DNA from 3 places in the Streptomyces sp. NPDC025833 genome. Region 1 is predicted to be linked to each of the others. Evidence: riboswitches for the same ligand, from Rfam matches in the RefSeq annotation. Region 1 holds a riboswitch; each other region holds the start of a gene.

Region 1 (3,266 bases):
CAGAGGTTGGAGGAGTGGACCACGCTGCCGGGCTCGGCGGTCTGGTTGGCGGTGCGGTTGGCGGCGTCCTTGAACGTCATCCAGCCGTTGCCGGTCTGCGCCAGGGTGCGCATCATCCGGCCGTACAGCTCCCGGGCCGGCATGGTCTTCCTGGCCAGGCCCGCGGCCTCGGCCCGGCGGTAGGCGGCGTCGAACTCCGCGCCCCACAGGTCGACCAGTTCGGGCACGTCGGCGGGGGAGAACAGCGACCACTGCTCGTCGGCGTTGACCCGGCGCATGAACTCGTCCGGGATCCAGTGCGCCAGGTTCAGGTTGTGCGTGCGGCGGGCGTCCTCGCCGGTGTTGTCCCGCAGCTCCAGGAACTCCTCGATGTCGGAGTGCCAGGTCTCCAGGTAGACCGCGGCGGCACCCTTGCGCCGCCCGCCCTGGTTCACCGCGGCCACGGAGGCGTCCAGGGTCTTGAGGAACGGCACGATGCCGTTGGAGTGCCCGTTCGTCCCCCGGATCAGCGAACCGCGCGAGCGGATGCGGGAGTAGGACAGGCCGATGCCGCCGGCGTGCTTCGACAGCCGTGCGACCTGGTGGTAGCGGTCGTAGATGGAGTCCAGCTCGTCCAGCGGGGAGTCGAGCAGGTAGCAGGACGACATCTGCGGGTGGCGCGTGCCGGAGTTGAACAGCGTGGGGGAGGACGGCAGGTAGTCCAGGCGGCTCATCAGGCCGTACAGGGCCGCGACCTCGTCCACGGACCGGGCGGTGTCGTCCTCGGCCAGGCCGCTCGCCACGCGCAGCATGAAGTGCTGGGGCGTCTCGATCACCTTGCGGGTGATCGGGTGGCGCAGCAGGTAGCGGCTGTGCAGGGTACGCAGGCCGAAGTAGCCGAACCGGTCGTCGGCCGCGCCGTCGACGAGCGCGTCGAGTCGCCGGGCGTGCAGCCGGACGAACTCCGCGGTGCGGTCGGCGACGAGGCCCTCGCGGTGCCCGACCGCGATGGACTCGGTGAAGGACGTGACGCCCTGGGAGGCGGCCTCGTCCCGGATCGCCAGGGTGAGCAGCCGGGCGGCGAGCTTCGAGTAGACGGGGTCCTCGGAGATCAGGCCGGCCGCGGCCTCCGTGGCCAGCTCCCGCAGCTCGGCCTCGTCGGCCCGCGCGGACCGGCCGCGCAGCGCGGCGGCGGCGACCCGGCCGGGGTCGGCGTCGGGCAGATCGGCGGTCAGCTCGGTCAGGGTCCGCAGCAGTGCGGTACCGGGACCGTCGGTCTTCAGTTCGGTGACTGAAGCCGGGTCGGCTGGCGCGATGGTCACGTGGGGCTCTCCCTCGCTCGGCACGGGGACCAGGCGGAGGGCAGGGGGTGACCACGAGCGCGCACGGCGCCGCGTCCACCGGCCCACTCCGCGAGGCCCGGACGTCACAACGCACCCGGACAGGACGAACGGGTGGGCTGCCGGCAGGTCCTCGGACTGGACAGGCGTGCGGATGCACGCGAGTACACCGTTGCGGGACAGTTCCGGATTCGCACCGGATTCCCCTGCGACGACAGCGAGCACGAGCATACATCTAGTGCCGGGCTGTCTCGTCACCCCCAGATGTTGTGTCGTTCCGCTCCCGGAGGCAGCCGTGTGCCCGGACGGCGCGTGGCCGGGCCGCGCCGTCCGGGCACGGTCCGGCCCGGGCGCACACCGGAGTGGAGGCGCTCACGGCGTGCGTGACGGCACCCTCCCGGCCGCCGCCGCCCCCGGCCCTCTTGGCGGCCCGCCGACGCCACAGCGGGCCCGGGGGAGCCCTGACTGAGGGCTGAGGGCTGAGGGCTGAGGGCTGAGGGCTGAGAGCTGTGGCTGGTGGTGGCTGAGGGCTGGGTGCAGGAGGCGGGGGCGGGTATGGCGACGGGTACAGGTACGCGTACGGGTACGGCGACGGGCCGCCGGATGTCCTCCGACGGCCCGTCGCCCGGTGGTCGTCCGGTGTGCCTAGTGGCCGGCGCCCGCGGTGGCGGGCGGCAGTTCCAGCTGGACCCCGGCGTCACCGGCGTCCGCCGTGTAGTCCTCCGGCGTGGTCTCGTCGATGCCGTCGGGGGCCTTCACGGCCTTCAGGACGAAGGTCAGGACCACGGTGACGAGGACGTTCAGGACGAACGCCGTCAGGCCGATGTAGCCGATCTCGTCGATGCCGGGGATCTCCTTGGCACTGCCGCCGAAGTGCTTCTGCGTCGGGGAGGCGACCCCGTACGCCGCGGCCGTGCCGTAGACCATGCCGACCGCCCAGCCGGCCAGCAGCGCCCAGCGGTGGAACCAGCGGGTGAACAGGCCGCCGACCAGGGCCGGGAAGGTCTGCAGGATCCAGATGCCGCCCAGCAGCTGGAAGTTGATGGCGACGGTCTTGTCCATGGTGAGCACGAAGACCAGGGCGCCCACCTTCACCAGCAGCGACACCAGCTTGGAGACCTTGGTCTCCTGCTCGGTCGTCGCGTCCGGCTTGATGAAGTCCTTGTAGATGTTGCGGGTGAAGAGGTTGGCCGCGGCGATGGACATGATCGCGGCCGGCACCAGGGCGCCGATGCCGATCGCGGCGAACGCCACGCCCGCGAACCAGTCCGGGAACATGTCCTCGAAGAGCTGCGGAATGGCGAGCTGCCCGTTGCTCACCTTCACCCCGGCCGCGATCGCCATGAACCCCAGCAGCGCCAGCAGGCCCAGCATCAGGGAGTACAGCGGCAGGATCGTGGTGTTGCGGCGGATCACCTCACGGCTCTTGGACGACAGGGTCGCGGTGATCGAGTGCGGGTACATGAACAGCGCCAGCGCGGAGCCGAGCGCCAGCGTGGCGTACGTCCACTGGCCGGTCTCCGGCGGGGCGAGCGCGCCACGCGGCTTGCCGGTGGCCGGGTTGACCTGGCTGAACGCGTCGGACGCCTTGGCGAAGACGTCGTCGAAGCCGCCCAGCTTGATCGGGATGTAGATGATCGCCACCACGATGACGATGTAGATCAGGGCGTCCTTGACGAACGCGATCAGCGCGGGCGCGCGCAGACCGGAGGAGTACGTGTAGGCGGCCAGCACACCGAAGGCGATGAGCAACGGCAGGTCCTTCACGAACCAGTTGGTGTTCTCACCGCCGCCGACGCCCATCACGTCCAGCACCGCCTGGATGCCGACGAGCTGGAGCGCGATGTACGGCATCGTCGCGAGGATGCCGGTCACCGCGACCGCCAGCGACAGGCCCTTCGAGCCGAACCGGCCGCGCACGAAGTCGGAGGTGGTGACGTACCCGTG
Region 2 (3,266 bases), on a different contig from region 1:
GAGCCGAGGCGCCGGGCGCGGCGGATCGCCTCCAGGGTGACCTTGAGGGAGGTGGGCGACCGGCCGAGCAGGGTCTCGGCCGCCTCCTCGGCCTCGGGGTCCCCGTGGGCGAGCAGCCGCTGGACGATCTCCTCGACCGTCGCGGCGGTGTAGCAGGCGTCGATCCACGCGCGCCCCTCGGCCGGCCGGCCCGCGGGCGGCGGCTGTTCGTGGCGGGCGAGGGCGCCCCGTACCGGCATCCCGGCCAGGTCGTCGACGAGGGCACCGAGGGCCGCGGAGGGCACGTAGTGGTCGGCGAGGCCGCACAGCAGGGCGTCACCGGCGCCGATCTGCGCGCCGGTCAGCGCGAGGTGGGTGCCGAGTTCACCGGGGGCGAGGCCGAGCAGGTGGGTGCCGCCGACGTCGGGGACGAAGCCGATGCCGGTCTCGGGCATGGCGATCCGCGAGCGCTCGGTGACGATCCGGACGCCGCCGTGCGCGGAGACGCCGACCCCGCCGCCCATGACGATGCCGTCCATGACCGCGACGTACGGCTTGGGGTAGCGGGCGATCCGGGCGTTGAGGCGGTACTCGTCGCGCCAGAACGCGGCCGAGGCGGTGCCGTCGCCGTCCCGGGCGTCGTCGTGCACGGCCCGGATGTCGCCGCCCGCGCACAGGCCGCGCTCCCCCGCGCCGGTGAGGACGACGGTCTCCACGGCCGGGTCGTGCTCCCACGCGGTCAGGGCCGCGTCGATCCGGCGGACCATGTCGTGGTTCAGGGCGTTGAGCGCCCTGGGCCGGTTGAGCGTGATGCGGGCGGACCGGCCGGCGGTGTGCAGGAGGACGGGTTCCTCGGTGCCGGTCATCCGCGTGCCTCCGTGAGGGCGCGGGCCACGTTGACGCGCATGATCTCGTTGGTTCCTTCCGGGTTTCGGTGTTCCCGCGAGGGGCGGACGGTCGGTGATCGACGGTCTTCCCGGGGGCGGTGGGGAGGCGTCGGTGTGCTGCCGGGCCCGCCGGGTCAGGTCCCCGCACGGCGGTGCGGCGGGGTGAAGGCGTACAGGTCGAGGATGTCGGGCCGGGGAGCGACGCCGGGGCCGCCCGCGTGCACCCAGGTGATGACGTCCTCGGTCGCGTCCGGGTCGTTGACGAGCCCGAGCCACACCGGCCGCGCACCGGCGGCCCGGCCCGCGGCGGAGGGCTGTACGACGAGGACGTTGGCCTGGTCGCAGACGTCGAGGCACTCGGAGATCCGCACCGGCACCTCCGCCCGCAGGCGCGCGGTCTGTCCGGCGTGGTCGACCCCGGGCACCTTGGGGCTGCCGCAGCAGCAGTCCCGGCACACCACGACCCGGCACGGCGCCGGTCCGCCGCGCCGCCCGCCCCCGCCCGGTTCCTCGTCCGCGATCCGTTCGGCCATGTCGCGCCACTCCCCTCCCGGGGAGATCCGCCCCGGTGTTCCGTGAGGAGGCGACCGCGTGAGTCTCCTGGCTCCCGGGTCGCCGCCCGCCCCGCCTTCCCGCCCCGGCCGGGGGCGGTGGCCTGCCGGAACTCGCTCACCGGTCACAGTGGCGGGACCGCGCCGGATTCTCACCGGCTTCCTCGGACCGCCGTCGCCCTACGTCGCCGACCATCATGTCATCAGCGCCGGTGGGGGCCCGGGGCGCCCCCGGCCGGCCGGTGCCCTACCCCGTGCGCGGGCGCGGCGTGTTCGCCCCGCCCGCCGGCGTCCGGCGCGGTGCGCGGAGGCTCGCACGGGCGCGGATCCGGGCGATGGCCGACGCCCGCGGGGGCCGGCCGGGCGTCGGCTCCGGGGCCGAGGACCGCCTGTGTCCGGCGAGATCCGAAGAGACCCGGCGAAGCCACGGCCATCACTCGAACGGGTCAGCGGAACCCACGCGTCCGGGCCGGACCGGCCGAGTCCGGCCGCCGCTGTCACGGGCCGGGCCGTAACTCACCCGGAACGGCTAATCGCGGAGCGTGCACCCCTTGTGCGCACCGGCCCCTCCCCCATTCGGAGTTGCGGCCGTACGGGCGACATGAGTCCGTGGGAGTCGTGTCCCACCGGATCTCACCCAGGAGGAGACATGGGCACCAACCATCAGTCCGGGACGACGGAAAAGCTGAACGTCGTCTTCGCGGTCCGCGTGATCGAGGGCGGGGAGCAGGGCTTCCTGGAGCTGTACGAGCAACTGCGGAAGTCCGTCTCCGGCACCCCCGGCCACATCGTCGAGCGGCTCGGCGCACCCGCCGACGACTCCCGGCAGTGGGTGATCACCAGCGAATGGGAGTCGGCCGACGCCTTCTTCGCCTGGCAGCAGAGCGAGGAGCACCAGCAGATGGTGGCCCCGCTGCGCGAGTTCGTCGACCAGAGGCAGTCGTTGCGCTTCCGGGTCGTCAAGGAGACGAAGGGGGCGGCGTCGTGACGCGCGCCGACCTCGGTCCCGTCGCCGTGCTCGGCCTCGGTGCCATGGGCGCCGGGCTGGCCCGCCGCCTGCTCGAAGAGGGCATCGGGGTCAGGGTCTGGAACCGCACTCCGGACCGGGCCGCGCCGCTCGTCGAGGCGGGCGCCCACCTCGCCGCCCACCCCGCCGAAGCCGTCGCGGGCACGAAGGCCGTCATCTGCGCGGTGGCCGACGGCGAGGCCCTCGGCTCGGTGCTGCGCGGACCGGACGGAGTGCTGGCCGCGGGCCCGTACCCGGGTGTCCTGCTCTGCGCCAGCACCGTCGCCCCCGAGGAGGTCGTCCAGATGACCGGGGACGTCCCCCAGGTCCTGGACATGGGCATGCTCGGCAACCGCGACCACGCCCGTGACGGGGAGCTGCGCCTCTTCCTCGGCGGCGACGAGACGGCGTTCAAGGCCGCCCGCCCGCTGCTGGAGAACCTGGGCAAGGAAGTCGTCCATCTGGGCGCACTCGGCTCCGGCATGCGGATGAAGCTGCTCCTCAACCTGCTGATGGGCATCGAGGTGCAGGCGCTGGCCGAGGCGACCGAGCTGGCGGGCGCCTGCGGACTCGACCGGCAGCAGGTCCTCAAGACGATCGCGGGCACCGGATTCGCCTCGCCGGTCATGGCGTTCAAGTCCCGGCGCCTGGCCTCGGGCCGCTTCGACGAGCCGGACTTCCGGCTGCGGCTGATGGCGAAAGACCTCATGCTCGCTACCAAGCAGGCGGCGGCAGCCGGCCTGAGCCTGCCGCTGGCGACCGCCGCGGCGGAGACCCACGTCCGCGCCACCGAGCAAGGGCTGGGCGACCAGGACTGTGCCGCCGTCACCCGCGCACTGACAC
Region 3 (3,266 bases), on a different contig from region 1:
CCGCACCACGACGCCGGGTTCGGCGGCCAGCGCGTCCACATCGGTGAAGTTGGACATGAGCGGGACCGCGCACACGGCGACCCGCAGCACGTCCGCGCCGACCGGGGGAGCGACGGCGGACTCGCGGACGGCACCGCGCAGCGACAGCCGCAGCCCGTCCTCCTCGTCGATGCCCAGCCCGTGCCGGAAGGGCAGCACCCCGTACGTCCGCCGTCCGGTGAGGTCGCGGAGCATGTCCAGCCCGGGCTCCAGGAGGCCGACGTCGCCCCGGAACTTGTTCACCAGGAAGCCGGCGACCAGCTCCTGGTCCTGCGGCGAGAGCAGGGCGACCGTGCCGAAGAAGGAGGCGAAGACGCCCCCGCGGTCGATGTCGCCGACGACGAGCACCGGCAGCCGCGCCCCCCGGGCCACGCCCATGTTGACGATGTCGGTCCGGCGCAGGTTGATCTCCGCCGGGCTCCCGGCCCCCTCGCAGATCACCGCGTCGTGGGTGCTCCGCAGCTCGGCCAGGCAGTCCAGCACCGTGCCGAGCAGCCGCTGCTGGCGCCCGCCGTGGTAGCCGCGCGCGCTCAGCTCGCCCACCGGCTTGCCCAGCAGCACCACCTGGCTGCTCTGCTCGCCGCCGGGCTTGAGCAGCACCGGGTTCATCAGCGCGGTCGGCTCGGCCCGGCAGGCCTGGGCCTGCATGGCCTGGGCCCGGCCGATCTCGGCGCCCTCGCGCGTGACGAACGAGTTGAGGGACATGTTCTGCGCCTTGAACGGCGCCACCCGCACGCCCTGGCGCACCAGCCAGCGGCAGATGCCGGCGGTCACGACGCTCTTGCCCGCGTCGGAGGTGGTGCCGGCGACGAGGAGACCACCGTTCACTTGCCACGTCCCTTCAGGAGTGCGCGCGCGGCGACCGTGGCGCCGAGGGCGAGCAGGCCGACCCGGCGGGAGAGCCGTACCGCCCGGTCGATGTCGGCGGCCCGGACCGGCCGTCCGGCGGCGCCGTTGAGCACGGGGCGGTGCTCGACCCGGCCGCCGTAGGAGAGCGTTCCGCCGAGCCGGACGCCGAGGGCGCCGGCGAAGGACGCCTCGACGGGGCCGGCGTTGGGGCTGGGGTGCCGGCGGGCGTCGGCCCGCCAGGCGCGCAGGGCGCCGCGCGGACCGGGTCCGGCCGCCGCGGCCAGCAGGGCCGTCAGCCGGGCCCCGGGCCAGCCGGCGACGTCGTCGAGACGGGCGGAGGCCCAGCCGTAGCGCCGGTACCGGGGCGACTTGTGGCCCACCATGGCGTCCAGGGTGTTGACCGCGCGGAAGCCGAGGAGGCCCGGGACCCCGGCCACGGCGCCCCAGACGAGCGCGCCGACCACCGCGTCGGAGGTGTTCTCGGCGACCGACTCGACCACGGCGCGGGCGATCCCGTCGGCGTCCAGCGCCTGCGGGTCCCGGCCGCACAGGTGGGGCAGCCGGGCCCGGGCGGCCTCGACGTCCCCGGCCTCCAGGGCGCGCCCGACGGCGCGGGCCTCCCGGGCGAGGGAGGTGCCGCCGACGACGGCCCAGGTGGCGGCGGCGGTCAGCGCGGCGGACGCGGCGGGGGAGGGGCGTACGGCCCGTACGGCCAGCGCGCCGAGCGCCACGGCGCCGCCGGCGCACACGACGGTGTGCAGGGCGCCCCAGCCGCGGTGGTCGTGCCACAGGGCGCTCTCCACGGCTCCGGCCGCCCGGCCGAAGACGGCGACCGGGTGCCCGCGGCGCGGATCGCCGAGGAGGAGGTCGCCGAGGACGCCGGCGGCGGCACCGTACGCGTATGTGCGATCGGCACCCATCGGCTCAGCCGGCCGTGGGCACAGGAGCGGTCCTGGTACGGGTCCTTCGGCAGCCGGGCATGGCGATCTGTGTCCTCACTCAGGGTGTCCGCGCCCTGGTTCGACGTGAATCGGCGGTGAGAGTTCCTGGCTCCCGGGGGTTCTTCCCCGGTGACAGTGGCGGGACCGCGCCGGATTCGCACCGGCTTCCTCTCTTGCCGCCGTACTTGGCGTGGGCAGTCCACCACGCGTTCCGAACAGCCGTCAACTTGCCGTTGACCTGCGGAGGGAGAGTGTGCCCATCCCCACAGCGCCTGCCTGCGGGCATGCCGGAAGCTCCCCTCCTGGTGGCGGAGGGGAGCTTCGGGGGGTGTCCGGCCGCGGCCGGACCGGGTCAGGGCTTGGCGACGATCAGGTGGATGCCGTACGCCACCGCCGCCGCGCAGGCCGCGAAGCAGACGTAGGCGCCGGTGACGGCGAGGCCGGCCGAGCCGCCCCGGGCCGCGGCCTTCTCGCGCCGGGCCAGGCCGTTGATACCGAGGGTGAACAGGGCCACCAGGCCCACCGTGAACACGAGGCTGACGCCGAAGACGGAGCCGATGGCCGACCAGTCGATCTTCATGGGGCTGCTTCCTTGGTAACCGGGGGAGGGGCCGGGGTCAGACGGTGGCGGCCGGCGGGGCGGGTTCGGCGACCCGGACCGGACCGGCGGTCTGCTGCGGGAAGGCGGGGACCGGGTTCTCGGCGACGGTGCCCGCGGGCGGCGGGATCACGGCGGCGATGGCGGTGGTGACCACACCGGCCGGCTCCGCGTCCTCGGCGACGACGTTCGTGTGGTCGACGACCTCGCGGCGGGAGATCTTCCAGATCGCGGCGCTGGCGGCGACCAGGAAGACGGCGACGGCGGCGGTGCCCCAGTCGCCCAGGTCGGTCACGGACTCGGCGGCGGCGCCGACCAGCGCGGCGGCCGGGAGGGTGAGCAGCCAGGCGACGACCATGCGGGTCGCGGTGGACCAGCGGACCACACCGCCCTTGCGGCCGAGGCCCGCGCCCATCACCGAGCCGGAGACGACGTGGGTGGTGGAGAGGGAGAAGCCGAGGTGCGAGGAGGCCAGGATGGCGGTCGCGGCGCTGGTCTGGGCGGCGAAGCCCTGGCGCGGCTCCAGGTCGGTCAGGCCCGTGCCCATGGTGCGGATGATGCGCCAGCCGCCGATGTAGGTGCCGAGCGCGATGGCCAGACCGGCCGAGAGGATCACCCAGGTGGGAGGGTTGGAACCGGGGGCGAGGGAGCCGCCGGTGACCAGGGCCAGGGTGATGATGCCCATCGTCTTCTGGGCGTCGTTGGTGCCGTGGGCGAGGGAGACCAGGCCGGCGGAGGCGATCTGGCCGACGCGGTAGCCCTTGCGGGTGGCCTCGCCCTCGGCGCCGGCGATGCCGTAGGAGAAGCGGGTGGCCAGCATCGAGGCGAGGCCCGCCACC

Evidence for each region. A riboswitch is a leader RNA that binds a small molecule or an ion and turns the genes downstream of it on or off. The one in region 1 is predicted to bind cobalamin.
Region 2: it holds a riboswitch for cobalamin, as region 1 does, so the genes downstream of both, ACZ4K2_RS26625 ((2Fe-2S) ferredoxin domain-containing protein) here and ACZ4K2_RS17405 (ribonucleoside-diphosphate reductase subunit alpha) in region 1, are expected to answer to the same signal.
Region 3: it holds a riboswitch for cobalamin, as region 1 does, so the genes downstream of both, ACZ4K2_RS32215 (cobalamin biosynthesis protein) here and ACZ4K2_RS17405 (ribonucleoside-diphosphate reductase subunit alpha) in region 1, are expected to answer to the same signal.

What each region holds. Positions count from the first base shown of each region.
Region 1 is NZ_JBVHNF010000009.1:75,022-78,287, reverse strand. It holds gene ACZ4K2_RS17405 (ribonucleoside-diphosphate reductase subunit alpha) at 1-1,301, opposite strand, end outside; cobalamin riboswitch at 1,427-1,563, opposite strand; gene mctP (monocarboxylate uptake permease MctP) at 1,965-3,266, opposite strand, start outside.
Region 2 is NZ_JBVHNF010000015.1:165,169-168,434, forward strand. It holds gene ACZ4K2_RS26620 (enoyl-CoA hydratase/isomerase family protein) at 1-845, opposite strand, end outside; gene ACZ4K2_RS26625 ((2Fe-2S) ferredoxin domain-containing protein) at 1,001-1,399, opposite strand; cobalamin riboswitch at 1,461-1,582, opposite strand; gene ACZ4K2_RS26630 (antibiotic biosynthesis monooxygenase family protein) at 2,067-2,405, shown strand; gene ACZ4K2_RS26635 (NAD(P)-dependent oxidoreductase) at 2,402-3,266, shown strand, end outside.
Region 3 is NZ_JBVHNF010000022.1:84,509-87,774, forward strand. It holds gene ACZ4K2_RS32210 (cobyric acid synthase) at 1-867, opposite strand, end outside; gene ACZ4K2_RS32215 (cobalamin biosynthesis protein) at 864-1,808, opposite strand; cobalamin riboswitch at 1,909-2,049, opposite strand; gene ACZ4K2_RS32220 (hypothetical protein) at 2,182-2,409, opposite strand; gene ACZ4K2_RS32225 (inorganic phosphate transporter) at 2,447-3,266, opposite strand, start outside.